Regions from separate parts of the Neobacillus sp. PS2-9 genome, predicted to be linked through region 2. Evidence: predicted binding sites of a transcription regulator. Region 2 holds the regulator's gene; each other region holds the start of a gene.
What was found. The regulator Rex, encoded in region 2, represses fermentation and respiration genes when NADH is low (regulators of the CRP and FNR family bind a similar motif). The targets are predictions, from matches to a motif close to TTGTGAAATATTTCACAA.
Positions count from the first base shown of each region.

Region 1 (3,181 bases), 2.5 Mb from region 2:
TAATCGTTCCCACATCTCTCCAGTACCCTTGAAATAAGAAGGATGACAAATGAAATCCCTCGTCCAGCATGGAGGGAATAATATCCTTTCCAAAATCTCTGTGTGTAAATTCCTTTTGTTCTTCCTTAATCAAAGTGTCTTTTAGAATAGGCCAATTAAAAATGTATATTCCCATCGATATTAAATTGGTAGTGGGCTTTTGCGGTTTTTCATTAAATGCTAGAATTTTATTTGACCGCTTATCAATTTCTAGTACACCGAATTGGTGTGCACTTTCCCATGGAACTTCTATCACTGCAATGGTACAATCAGCATTTGTTTCAATGTGATGCTGCAGCATCTCTCTATAATCCATCTTATAAACTTGGTCAGCTGACAGAATGAGAATATAGTCAGGATTGTGTTGCTCGATGAATTGAAAGTTTTGATATACTGCATGTGCCGTACCCTCATACCACTCCACACCTGAACCGTCCCGTTGATATGGTGGAAGGATTATTAATCCACCATATCTGTCTGCAAGCTTCCATTGATTACATTGACCAATATGCGAATGTAATACCAGGGGCTTATATTGAGTTAAAATCCCTACAGTTTCTATCCCTGAGTTTTTGCAATTACTTAAGGCAAAGTCAATGATACGATATTTACCACCAAACGGCACAGCTGGCTTTACGATCGTTTTTGTAAGTAGATTAAGTCTTGTCCCCCTACCTCCCGCTAACAGCATGGCTATCCAATTTGGTTTATTCATTGTTCTCCTCCTTCCATTGGTTTTGTATTTGTGTTTATACTCCTATTATCACCTGATTTTTCCATTTAAGCGGCTTACATGTTACATCTCTGTGAAAAGTACTTATTATTTTATCGACACCCTCTTAAAGAAATAGTACGCAATATGGCTGTTTTTGTCCGAATGTTGACGGAATTAAAAAAGGATCCTAGAGATAGGAACCTTTTTTAGGGTATTTTTATACAGTAGTTTTAAATTCGAATACTAAAATCTATCTAATACCCGTTTTCATTATAGATTGAACAATCTTTGGCTCTTGATATGGTACATCTTTTTTGCTATATGCATGCCAATAAGCCATTGCAATAAACACGGATCCTCCTACTGCATTACCTAAGAGAACCGGAACAAAATTGTTAATATACTGCGTCCAAGAAAAATGACCTGCAAAAATCGCAGCAGGAATGACAAACATATTGGCTACTACGTGTTGAAACCCAATTGCCACAAAAGCCATCGTTGGAAACCAAATCCCAACTATTTTCCCTGTCATATCGTTGGCTCCATACGAAAGCCAGACCGCGGAAGCAACCAACCAGTTACAACCTATACCTGAAACAAAGGCTTGGAGAAATGATGCTTCAAGTTTATGCTCTGCAATACTAACCGTTTTTTCTAAAAATGGACCAGTTTCAGTTAGACCTACTAAATGACCAAAGAAATAGGCGACAAAAATAGCTCCTAGAAAGTTACTAATTGTCACAAGAAACCAATTTATAATGACCTTACTAGTAGAAACCTTTCTTGCCATCCTTGCAAGCGGCACAGCCATCATATTACCTGTTAATAACTCGCCTCCTGCAAGTAAAGTAAGAATTAATCCAATAGGAAATACAGATGCGCCAATCAAGCTGCTTAATCCTTCCAAATTGATTGATAAGCTTGCTGTCACACGTATGCAAAGTAAATATCCCAGCGCAATAAATGCACCTGCTTCAAAACCTAAAATTAACGTCTGCAATGGAGAGTTTTTAGTTTTCTTCGTACCATTCTCTATGGTTATTTCCATAATTTGATCTGGTTTACTATAGGCCATAAGGTGTTACTCCTTTTTTAATAAAATTCTTTTATTTGTGATGTTCTTAACATACTTTTATTTTATCGCACTTTAATCCTTATTCCAGTGAACGTTTCTTTAACAATTATTAAACGTTTTCGATATTTTTTCTAAATCAGCAAAAAGATTTTATTCCTGTGAAATATTTGTTATAATGAAGTGGTTTTAACATTATTGAGGGGGAAATATATTTCTATGTCAGTTGAAATAGGCAGCAAAGTACAAGGAAAAGTAACAGGAATCACTAATTTTGGAGCATTCGTAGAATTGCCTGGCGGTACAACGGGTCTTGTGCATATAAGTGAAGTTGCGGAAAGCTATGTTAAGGATATTAATGACCACCTTAAAGTAGGCGACATGGTTGAAGTAAAGGTAATTAGTGAGAAAGACGGAAAAACTGCCTTATCCATTAAAAAAGCAATCGATAGACCGGAAAGTCAAACCTCTTCTTACTCACAACGCCCAGCAAGGCAAGGGAGATCTGACAACCGTTCTAAAGATTTTCGTCCAAAAAGCAATTTCAAACCTAAAGAATCATTTGAAGATAAAATGGTTAAGTTTTTAAAGTCTAGTGAAGAAAATTTATCTTCACTTAAACGCAACACAGAAACAAAGCGTGGCGGCCGAGGCGGAAGACGCGGATAACTGACTCGTAGTAACTATATAACCAAAGAGAAGAGCTGACTGTTTCTAGTCAGCTCTTCTTTTTGGGAAATGATTAGTTCTCTCAATACTTTTCCAAATAGAAATTAAATTCTATAGTTTTTTCCAAATTTTTTAATTGCAAAGAACGTAAAGACGGATAAAGTAATAATAGTCCATAACAAGGAGATCTGTGGATTGATATCACTTACTACAAATAAGGAAGGAATTTTCCCAAAGACTGCATCATCCATGGTTAAAAACCAACCAAGAAACATATTATTTGCCGCATGGGCACCAATCGTTATTTCTGCGCTATTTGTTTTTGCAGTAATGTAACACCACACTATTCCAGAAAGTACATAATCACTACCCACAAAAAATGCTGAATAATTCATTTCCGGGTTACTGAAATGAAGCATACCAAAAATAGAACCTACAATGATTGATAATAATAGTGAATGATTAATCTTTCGACCAAACCACTGCATTAGGTAGCCCCTAAAAAACACCTCTTCCGCTGTTGTTTGCATAGGTGTTAAGATTAAAACAAAGAAAAACAGCTTAAGAAAGTCCTCCCATTTAATATTATTGAATGCATAATCTCCTGGATTGAAAATAAAATCAATCAGTGTCGTTCCGGAAACTAAGCAAAAAAACAAGCTGAATCCCCAAAAAATTCTCATCCA
Region 1 covers NZ_CP133269.1:2,283,411-2,286,591, reverse strand. The annotation lists gene RCG25_RS11500 (glucose-1-phosphate adenylyltransferase) at 1-754, opposite strand, end outside; gene RCG25_RS11495 (formate/nitrite transporter family protein) at 1,005-1,829, opposite strand; gene RCG25_RS11490 (S1 domain-containing RNA-binding protein) at 2,046-2,495, shown strand; gene RCG25_RS11485 (CPBP family intramembrane glutamic endopeptidase) at 2,600-3,181, opposite strand, start outside.
Region 1: the regulator Rex is predicted to act here: its motif matches at 1,865-1,882, upstream of RCG25_RS11495 (formate/nitrite transporter family protein).

Region 2 (3,181 bases):
GCCGTTCCATCTATCGATAGTTGCTGGGATTCAATCGTTCCCTTGACCTTTGCTTTACCGTTTATTTTCGTCTGTTCACTTGTCACATTCCCATCCACGGTCCCGAAGCCATTACTTTCAAACTCCACGCAATCAACATCACTGTTAACCGTTCCGAATCCATTCAATATGACCTGGCGGAACGCCCCACCATTTGAAGCACCGAAACCATTGATGACTAAGTCTCCTCTTTCCTTCATATCCATGTATATTCTCCTTTATAATAATTTTGCTTTGATCTCTTCCATACACGACATCAGTGAGAGCTGCACAACCATTTTCGTCCCCAAATCCATATGCATCGCTTCTGCGTTAATGAGCAAGAGACACGATGACACCCCAAGTTTCCTTGTTATGACTAATTCACAGCTTTTTTGTTTGATTAAAGCAGCATGCTCCTTTAACACCTGAAGCAGCATCTTTCCTTCATCTTGATTAATCTCACCAGATTGCAGAAGCTTCTCAAGCACATATACTTCAAGCATCCTAGTAATCGTAAACGTAGGGCTTCCTTTTTCATTCTCAAGGTAAAAATTCATAACAGCAGATGAAACAATGTTACGTTTTACTAGCTCGTCTTTTCCTAGCTGCAAGTCAGAAATATTTGGTGAAAACATGTCTGCCAGTTCATCTAGTGATAAATTTTCTTTCATTGTTTGGATTTTATTGATTCTTTCTAGGATCTTCTCTTTTGGAAAAAAGGTCTCCTGCCCAGTAAAGGTTGATTTACGTATGAACCATTCTTCTGGAATAAGGTCCTTTCGCTTCCATCTATATAACTGTCCATAGGAAATTCTCGCAAATTCTAATAGGTCTTTTTTTGAGATTAACTCCTCACTCATGATAAAAACCCCTTTCTATTTATCAATGTAACATAACACTGTTACGCGTGTAAAGTTATAACTTACAAATTTTTGCAATAAAAACACCTCCTACGATTGAATCATCGTAAGAGGCCTTATTATCATGTTCTATTCCTCTACATCCACTGTTGGATAGTGCTTTAAAAAGTAAACCAATGATTGCAGTTCCACTGCCAGGTCAATATGGTGAACCCGAATCGACCCTGGTACATTTAACCGAGCAGGCGTAAAGTTTAGAATCCCTTTAACTTCCGCTTTTACCAGTCGGTCCGTTATCATTTGCGCAACAGGAGCTGGCACCGTTAAAATAGCCACCTGAATATCACTATTTTCTAATACCTTCTCCAAATCATCCATATGATGAACTGGAACTTCGCGAATCGTTGTACCCATTTTTTCCGGATCGACATCAAACGCGACCTCGATCTTCGTGTTGTTATTTTTTAAAAAGTTATAATTTAAAAAGGCAGTCCCCAAATTACCGACCCCAATTAACGCAACCTTTGTTAATTCATCCTGATCCAGCGTTTTCCGGAAAAAGGTTAACAAATAATTAACATTATAGCCATACCCCTTCTTACCTAATGCCCCAAAATAGGAAAAGTCACGGCGAATCGTTGCCGAGTCTACCTTTACCGCTTCACTTAACTCTGCAGATGAAACTCTTTGTTTGCCGGAAGTATGCAGGTTCTTTAAAAATCGATAATAGAGGGGCAGCCGTTTCGCTGTCGCCTGTGGTATTTTCATCGTTTCGTTACTCATATTCTCCCACACCCCATGAATGGTTTTTTAACTCTTATTTAACCTGTTCATTTCTTCTAAAATCACCGTTTTTACCGCCTGTTTTTTCCACTAAATAGGTTGGCCCAATAACCATCCCTTTATCGACTGCCTTGCACATATCATAAACGGTTAAAGCACAAGTAGATGCAGCTGTGAGCGCTTCCATTTCCACACCTGTATTCCCCTTTGTTTTCACCGCTGCCTCAATATGTAATTGAAAGTTCCCTGTTTGCTCCTCTTCCCATGCAAAAGAAATATTCACACCTGTCAGTGGGATGGGATGACACATAGGAATAATATCCCATGTTTTTTTTGCCGCCATCACGGCTGCAACTTGGGCAACAGCTAGTACATCGCCCTTCTTCATCTCATGATGGGTTATTTTGTAAAAAATCTCTTTACTTACAGTTATGCTAGAATGAGCAAGAGCAGTACGTGCTGTCTCAGGCTTATCGCTGACATCTACCATCTTTGCTCTGCCTTCTTCATTAAAATGCGTAAATTCGGCCATATAAAAAATCCTCCTACCAAAAAATAATACACTATTTTTCCTTTTATGTGTGTGAAACTTTGAACGAATCACTAGATTTTTTAAAAGAACAGCACCTAGAAGAGTCCGAGTTATTGCTGTCATTCCGCTTATACGGTACACTAGTCCTAAGTAATAGAGGTGAATAAAATGATTTTATTGCAAGTAAATCAATTACAAAAATATTATGGTGCTGACCTTATTTTATCGAATATAAAGCTAGAATTACAAACGAGAGACCGTGTGGCCCTAGTTGGCCGTAATGGTGCCGGAAAATCGACCTTATTAAAGATTATTGCCGGACATTTGTCTCATGATGGCGGCGAAATCATCAAACCAAAAGAAGTAACCATTGGGTACTTAGCTCAAAACACAGGATTAGAATCCAAATTGACCATTTGGGACGAAATGTTAACCGTATTTGAACCCCTTCAAATCATGGAAAAATCGCTCCGCAAACTGGAAGAGCAAATGGCCGAGCCTTCTGTGTTTGAAGACCCAAGCAAGTACGAACGGGTGCTGAAAGAATATGATACCCTCCAGGTACAATTCAAGGAACAGGGCGGATACCAGTTTGAAGCTGACATTCGCTCGGTTCTACACGGTTTAAATTTCCAGGATCATTCTCTCATGATTGCTAGTTTAAGCGGTGGTCAAAAAACCCGCCTTGCTTTGGGGAAATTACTGCTAACAAAACCTGATATTTTAATATTGGACGAGCCTACCAACCATCTGGATATTGATACCCTTTCATGGCTGGAGCAATATTTGCAGGGGTATGATGGCGCGATCTTAATCGTCTCTCATGACCGCTACTTCTTAGATAAAGTCGTGAATCAGGTCTATGAAGTATCCCGCAAGCAAATCCAACGTTTTCCGGGTAACTATAGTTCTTACCTTGAACAAAAAGCGGCCAATTATGAGCGCAATTTGAAGGTTTATGAAAAACAACAGCAAGAGGTCGCTA
Region 2 covers NZ_CP133269.1:4,962,385-4,965,565, forward strand. The annotation lists gene RCG25_RS24725 (polymer-forming cytoskeletal protein) at 1-245, opposite strand, end outside; gene RCG25_RS24730 (YhbD family protein) at 258-881, opposite strand; gene RCG25_RS24735 (redox-sensing transcriptional repressor Rex) at 1,011-1,664, opposite strand; gene moaC (cyclic pyranopterin monophosphate synthase MoaC) at 1,699-2,196, opposite strand; gene RCG25_RS24745 (ABC-F family ATP-binding cassette domain-containing protein) at 2,365-3,181, shown strand, end outside.

Region 3 (3,181 bases), 1.9 Mb from region 2:
ATCCAAGTAAGGTTTTAATTTCAAGGGCTGGGCAAGCATCTATTGCTTTTTGTATAAGAAACTTACCGAGTTTCTTTCCACGAAAATCCTGATGAATATATATACTGATTTCAGCTGTTCCATTATAGGCTGGTCTGCCATAAAACGACTGATAACTTACCCATCCGCAAATTAATCCTTGACTTTCGACTACCCAAAGTGGACGAAAGGAAGGGGAGTGCTCGTGAAACCATTGGGTCCGGCTTTCAACAGTTACTGGCTCAAGGTCAGCGGTAACCATTCTCCCAGCGATGGTTGAATTGTATATGTCAACGATAATCGGTAAATCAGTTATTTCTGCGTCTCTTATTGTGAAAGCATCGTACATACTCTAGTCCACTCCATTAGATAATAATTTAATTAGATTTTATGATATCCTTCTAAACATACATTTTCAATCATAATTTTTCGTTTATTTCATATTAAAAGAAAAAAGCTGACTCATTGTGTTGAGTCAGCCTTCTTCTTGATGGAGGCAGCGATCTGTGTCACCCCATCATTCGTTTCGATGCCATTACACTTACCAACGGTGTGCTTTGGCATTACTCCTTAAGATGATTGTGTTTTGCGTCACCTGTGTTTGCCCATTCACCTGAGATTTCTGGCGTTTTGGCCTTGTAAACGTGTGGTGAAAAAGCTCTGAGTGTGGATCCAAATGATCTCTGTAGCTCATCTAAAATCACCTCATCATAGGATTTGAAACGATGATATTCGCTATGGAACATCATTATTATTATTTGTAAAATCAACAGAAATTACTCACTTATTTAAATATCAGTGATGCATGAAAAAAGATGGAATGGTTTATTCTAATGAAGCAGAACGAACTATCTAATAATTAATTAAGATTGTTTGACGGACTTTCTTTGATTTCAGTGGATGAAGGACAAAATTTGGTCTGAGCACAAAGATTTTGTCTTTCGTACGGGTGATGAAGGACAAAATTCGATTTGAACACAAAGATTTTGTCTTTCATACGGTTGATGAAGGACAAAGTTCGATTTGAATACAAAGGTTTTGTCTTTCATACGGTTGATGAAGGACAAAGTTCGATTTGAATACAAAGATTTTGTCTTTCATACGGTTGATGAAGGACAAAATGCGATTTGAATACAAAGGTTTTGTCTTTCATACGGTTGATGAAGGACAAAATTCGATTTGAACACAAAGATTTTGTCTTTCATACGGTTGATGAAGGACAAAATTTGATTTGAACACAAAGATTTTGTCTTTCATACGATTGATGAAGGACAAAATTTGATTTGAATACAAAGGTTTTGTCCTTCATAAGGTGGATGAAGGACAGGACAAGCTTGAAATGCCGTAGGTTTGTCTTTCACCAAGACTCAAGCACAAAATAGATCAAATGAAACCGCTTCAAAAACATTAATAAAGTGTTCACATGTATTGTCATAAAATTGAGGTACAATGAATACGTAAAATAGTTTGTGAGATTATTCACGTAACTAAAATAACAGCACGGTAAACAAAAAAAGAGGCGAACAAATGATGGCACATCTATCAATAAGCGCACTTCTCATACGATTCCTTTTGGGTGGTTTAGCAGTTGTTGCTTGTACAGTGGTAGCAAAAAAATTGGGAGAAAAAGCAGGAGGAATTTTTGCAGCCTTTCCTGCGGTGTATCTTGCGGCATTATTAACAATAGGACTTGATTTTCATGGTGCGCAGCTGATTTCACATTCGATTATGTTATCAAGGGGAGCCATCTTTGGAATGGCAATCAACATCATAGTTGCTCTTATCGCAGGCTATCTTTTACCGAAAGTAGGCTGGAAACGGGGCATCCTTCAATCCATGGCTTTCTGGTTTACTATTTCAATAGTAGTTGTCATTATTACATCTCATTAAACGAAAAAGGTGACAAACATGAATAAACAGGACTTATTTATTCGATTCCTACTCGGTGGAACTGCGGTTTCACTAAGTTATTTAATTACAATCATTTCTCCGTGGAAAATGCTTGCTGGAATTTTTGCAGCTTTTCCTGCCGTAATGCTAACAGCGGTTATCATGGTCGGCATTGCTTCCGGTACAAAGAAAGCAACCAATATTGCCCGAGGGTCTGTATATGGAATGATGGGCGGAATTATTTGCGTGATTACAGTCCTCCTTACCTTGCAATCCACTAGTAATTGGCTCTTAAGTATTACCATAGGATTGCTATCATGGCTAACAAGCTCTATTGCGATCTCTACATTAAGAGAACGTATGGCAATAAAAAAAGCCGTCCACCACATATAATTTGTTAAAAAAATCCTTTAGCGGAATTAGAGCTGAAGGATTTTTTTAACAAGTTTCATCACTTTTAACTTGTATTATCTGAAATTTCGGAATAAAATAAAATTAACATACCAACCGGTAGGTATGTTTTCGGATAACCTATCATATACTTTCTAAGAAGAAAACTAGAATAAAAGAATAGAATGGAGTGAAGGAAATGCATTTACGTTTGACCGACGAGCAAAAAATGGTGCAGAAAACAATTAGGAGATTTGTTGAAAAAGAACTCATTCCACTTGAAAACGATGTATTAAGAAACGAACGAGAAGGAAAGCCTAGTCTCCCGCCAGGAAAATTAAAAGAGCTTCAATTAAAGGCAAAGGAAGCAGGCTTCTGGGGAATTAACACACCTGAAGAATACGGCGGAGCTGATTTAGGGCAAATGATGATGGCCATTGTGTTGATGGAAGTGTCGAAGACCTTTGTTCCATTCCAATTTGGCGGCTCAGCAGATAATATTCTTTACTATGGAAATGAAGAACAAAAACAAAAATATTTAATTCCAACTATCAATGGGGAGAAAAAATCCTGCTTTGCTATGACTGAACCTGGTGCAGGCTCTGATACGCAAAATATCAAAATGACAGCGGTCAAGGACGGAAATGAATGGGTATTGAATGGTGAAAAAACATTTATTACAGGTGGTAATGAAGCCGACTTCGTTATGGTTATCGCCATTACAGATAAAGAAAGGCATCAAGAAACACGTGGACGAGAAGGTGTGACCTGCTTTATTGCCGACCGCGATATGGGCTGGAAATCGGAGTATATACATACGATGGGAGAATGGGGTCCAGCCGGCTTAGTATTTGATAATGTCCGTGTTCCGGAGGAAAATATC
Region 3 covers NZ_CP133269.1:3,091,011-3,094,191, reverse strand. The annotation lists gene RCG25_RS15670 (GNAT family N-acetyltransferase) at 1-367, opposite strand, end outside; gene RCG25_RS15665 (YpzG family protein) at 560-712, opposite strand; gene RCG25_RS15660 (DUF3147 family protein) at 1,546-1,908, shown strand; gene RCG25_RS15655 (DUF3147 family protein) at 1,927-2,301, shown strand; gene RCG25_RS15650 (acyl-CoA dehydrogenase family protein) at 2,498-3,181, shown strand, end outside.
Region 3: the regulator Rex is predicted to act here: its motif matches at 1,486-1,503, upstream of RCG25_RS15660 (DUF3147 family protein).

Region 4 (3,181 bases), 990 kb from region 2:
CGGATGACAATGACAACGCCAATGAAACCCACTCATTCCATAGAGATAAAAGAATTACTTCGATTTGCTGACCGGAAATTTAGAAGTGAAAGAGGAAGCTTCTTATTTCAGGAAGGGATGAAAGCAGAGGAACTTTACATTATCATTTCTGGAAAAGTTCAAATCAGCAAAATAACATCAGATGGACGTGAACTATCTTTAAGAATTTGCGGTACAAATGATATTTGTGGTGAATTGACACTCTTTACAGATAATCCTAGGTACTTATTAAGTGCAAAGGTACTAGAAGAAGGAGAAATTGTAGCCATTAAAAAAGATGTGATTGAAAGTGAAATTTTTCAAAATAGTAAGCTTGCTTTTGAATTCATGAAATGGATGAGCGATCATTTCCGAAAAACACAAACAAAATTTCGTGACCTTGTGTTAAATGGAAAACGCGGCGCGCTTTTTTCTACTTTAATTCGAATGACTAATAGCTACGGTATTCAAAAAGATAATGAAATTTTAATTGACCTGCCTCTAACTAATCAAGAGCTCGCCAATTTCTGTGGGACTTCTCGAGAAAGTACAAATCGGATCCTCAGTGACTTAAAGAAAGATAAAATTATTTCTATAAAACGAGGTAAAATATCTATTTTAGATCTTCAATATTTAAAAGACGAGATCGGTTGCGAAAATTGTTCTGCCGTCTATTGCAATATTGAATAGCTGTTATGGAAGAGGCTGACTTTTAAGGTCAGCCTCTTCTTTTTTATCTTGATTATTTTTGGACCTGTTTTTCCCGTAGTGCTTTTGGAATATAAACACAGAACGGTTCACTTTCAAGATAATCACCCGTCATAGCATAAGCTCTTGACCTTGAACCTCCACATACATGGCGGAATTCACAGACCCCACATTTTCCTTTATAAAGATCAGGATTCCGTAGTGATTTGAAAATAGGTGACTCACGGTAAATTTCTGCTAATGGCTGCTCCCTTACATTCCCTGCCTTAACTGGTAAAAGTCCACTCGGGTAAACATCTCCAATATGCGATATGAAAACAAATCCATTTCCATCATTTACGCCTTTTGGTGCTCGACCTAAACCATCGATTGAGCCTGTTAATCCCTGCTCTGTTAATGCACTTAGATAATCTATCTCTGCTGTTTGTTCCTTAGCCTCACGCATCTTTTGCTGAATAACCACTCGACGATAATGCTGTGCTGCTGTTGTTTTTATATCAAAAGAAACACGTTTACTTAAATCATAAAGCCATCTGAACACTCTTTCATGTTCAACGGGAGAGATCATATCTGATTCTTGTCCTCTTCCTGTTGGCACAAGGAAAAAGACACTCCATAATACACAATTGAGTTCTTCAACCATTTTTGCCATTTCATCCAGATAATTTATATTATAGCGAGATATTACGGTATTGATTTGGATAGGGATCTCCAACTCATGAAGATATTTAATTCTTTCCATTGTAAGATCGAATGACCCAGCCGTTCCACGGAAATGATCATGTACCTCTGCTGTTGGCCCATCAATACTAAATGCCCAGCGAGATAGTCCGACATCTTTTGCTTTTTCAATGGCTTCTTTGGTCACGTTAGGAGTGGCACTAGGCGTCATTGAGACACGTACGCCTTTTTCCACTGCATATTTAGCAATATCAAAAACATCCTCCCTCATTAAGGGATCTCCCCCCGTAAAAACGAGCATCGGATTATTCATTTCATATATCTGATCTATTAACTGTTTGCCTTCCTCAAAGGAAAGCTCACGAGGATCTCTTCTATATTGTGCTTCGGCACGACAGTGCAAACACTTTAACTGACATGCACGTGTAAGTTCCCAAATAACGATAAATGGATCTTTATTAAAATCTCGGCTAAAAGCCATATGAAACGCCCCCTAAAAACAGCTATTTCAACTCAAACAGCCTTAATAATCTGTATTATAAAGGTGTTTATAGTCAAAAAAAGTGAACTAACTCACAGACTGAACGATATATATGGACGTTTTGTGAAAACTCTAAAAGAAAAAACAGTGGATGAAACTCCACTGCTTTTAAAGGTTATATTATATTAAATTACCACTTATATTTAGCGAATGCCTAAGGCAATTTTCGCATAGCGTGACATCATTTCTTTATTCCAAGGCGGATTCCAAACAATATTTACTTCTACATCCTTGACTTCAGGAATATCTGCAAGTGCTCTTTTTACTTGATCAACAATTGTTCCAGCCAAAGGGCAGCCCATTGAAGTTAATGTCATATCAATAGTGACCTTTCCTTCATCATCCATTTCTGTTTTATATACTAATCCTAAATTAACAATATCTACACCTAGTTCTGGGTCAATGACTAACTCCAGTGCACCCATAATATTCTCTCTTAAATCCTCATTCATTTCCTTCCGCTCCTTTAAATGGTACGATTTATTACAGTATTTACTTTTATATAAAAAGTATATCGGTTTTTATCCAATCTTGGTGTGAAATTTTTTACAGGTTGGATATATAATTGTTAACATAGTAAATATAGAAATAACAGTCCAATGTTTTGAAACTCATTAAATGTAGTGTATCATGCAGTTCATTTTTTTACTAAAAGTATGCATTTATTTGAGAATTCATATTATAAAGGAGTCCATATGGCCGAGAGACATTTAATCGCATTAGATTTAGATGGAACATTACTTAAAGATGATAAAACCATCTCTTTAAAAACGAAGGAAATAATAAATAAAGCAAGGGATGAAGGTCATGTCGTTATGATTGCAACTGGCCGCCCTTTTCGTTCAAGTGAAATGTATTATCGTGAGTTAAATTTGGACACGCCCATTGTTAATTTTAACGGAGCGTTTATGCATCATCCACGAAATCCTAATTGGGGATTTTATCACGAACCACTTGATGTTAAGGTCGCAAAAGACATTGTTGAAGCTTGCAGAAGCTTTCATTTCCATAACATCATTGCAGAAGTAATCGATGACGTTTATTTTCACTATCATGATGAAAAGCTTTTAGACATTTTTAGCTTCGGTAATCCAAAGATAACTACTGGTGACCTTGCTGAGTACTTACAAGATTCCCCTACCAGTATGTTAATCCATACAGAAGAAGATCAATTAAAAACGATTAGACAGCACTTATCCGATGTTCATGCAGAAGTGATTGATCACCGCAGTT
Region 4 covers NZ_CP133269.1:3,968,627-3,971,807, forward strand. The annotation lists gene RCG25_RS19905 (Crp/Fnr family transcriptional regulator) at 10-708, shown strand; gene RCG25_RS19910 (TIGR04053 family radical SAM/SPASM domain-containing protein) at 761-1,888, opposite strand; gene RCG25_RS19915 (metal-sulfur cluster assembly factor) at 2,092-2,400, opposite strand; gene RCG25_RS19920 (Cof-type HAD-IIB family hydrolase) at 2,644-3,181, shown strand, end outside.
Region 4: the regulator Rex is predicted to act here: its motif matches at 1,969-1,986, upstream of RCG25_RS19910 (TIGR04053 family radical SAM/SPASM domain-containing protein).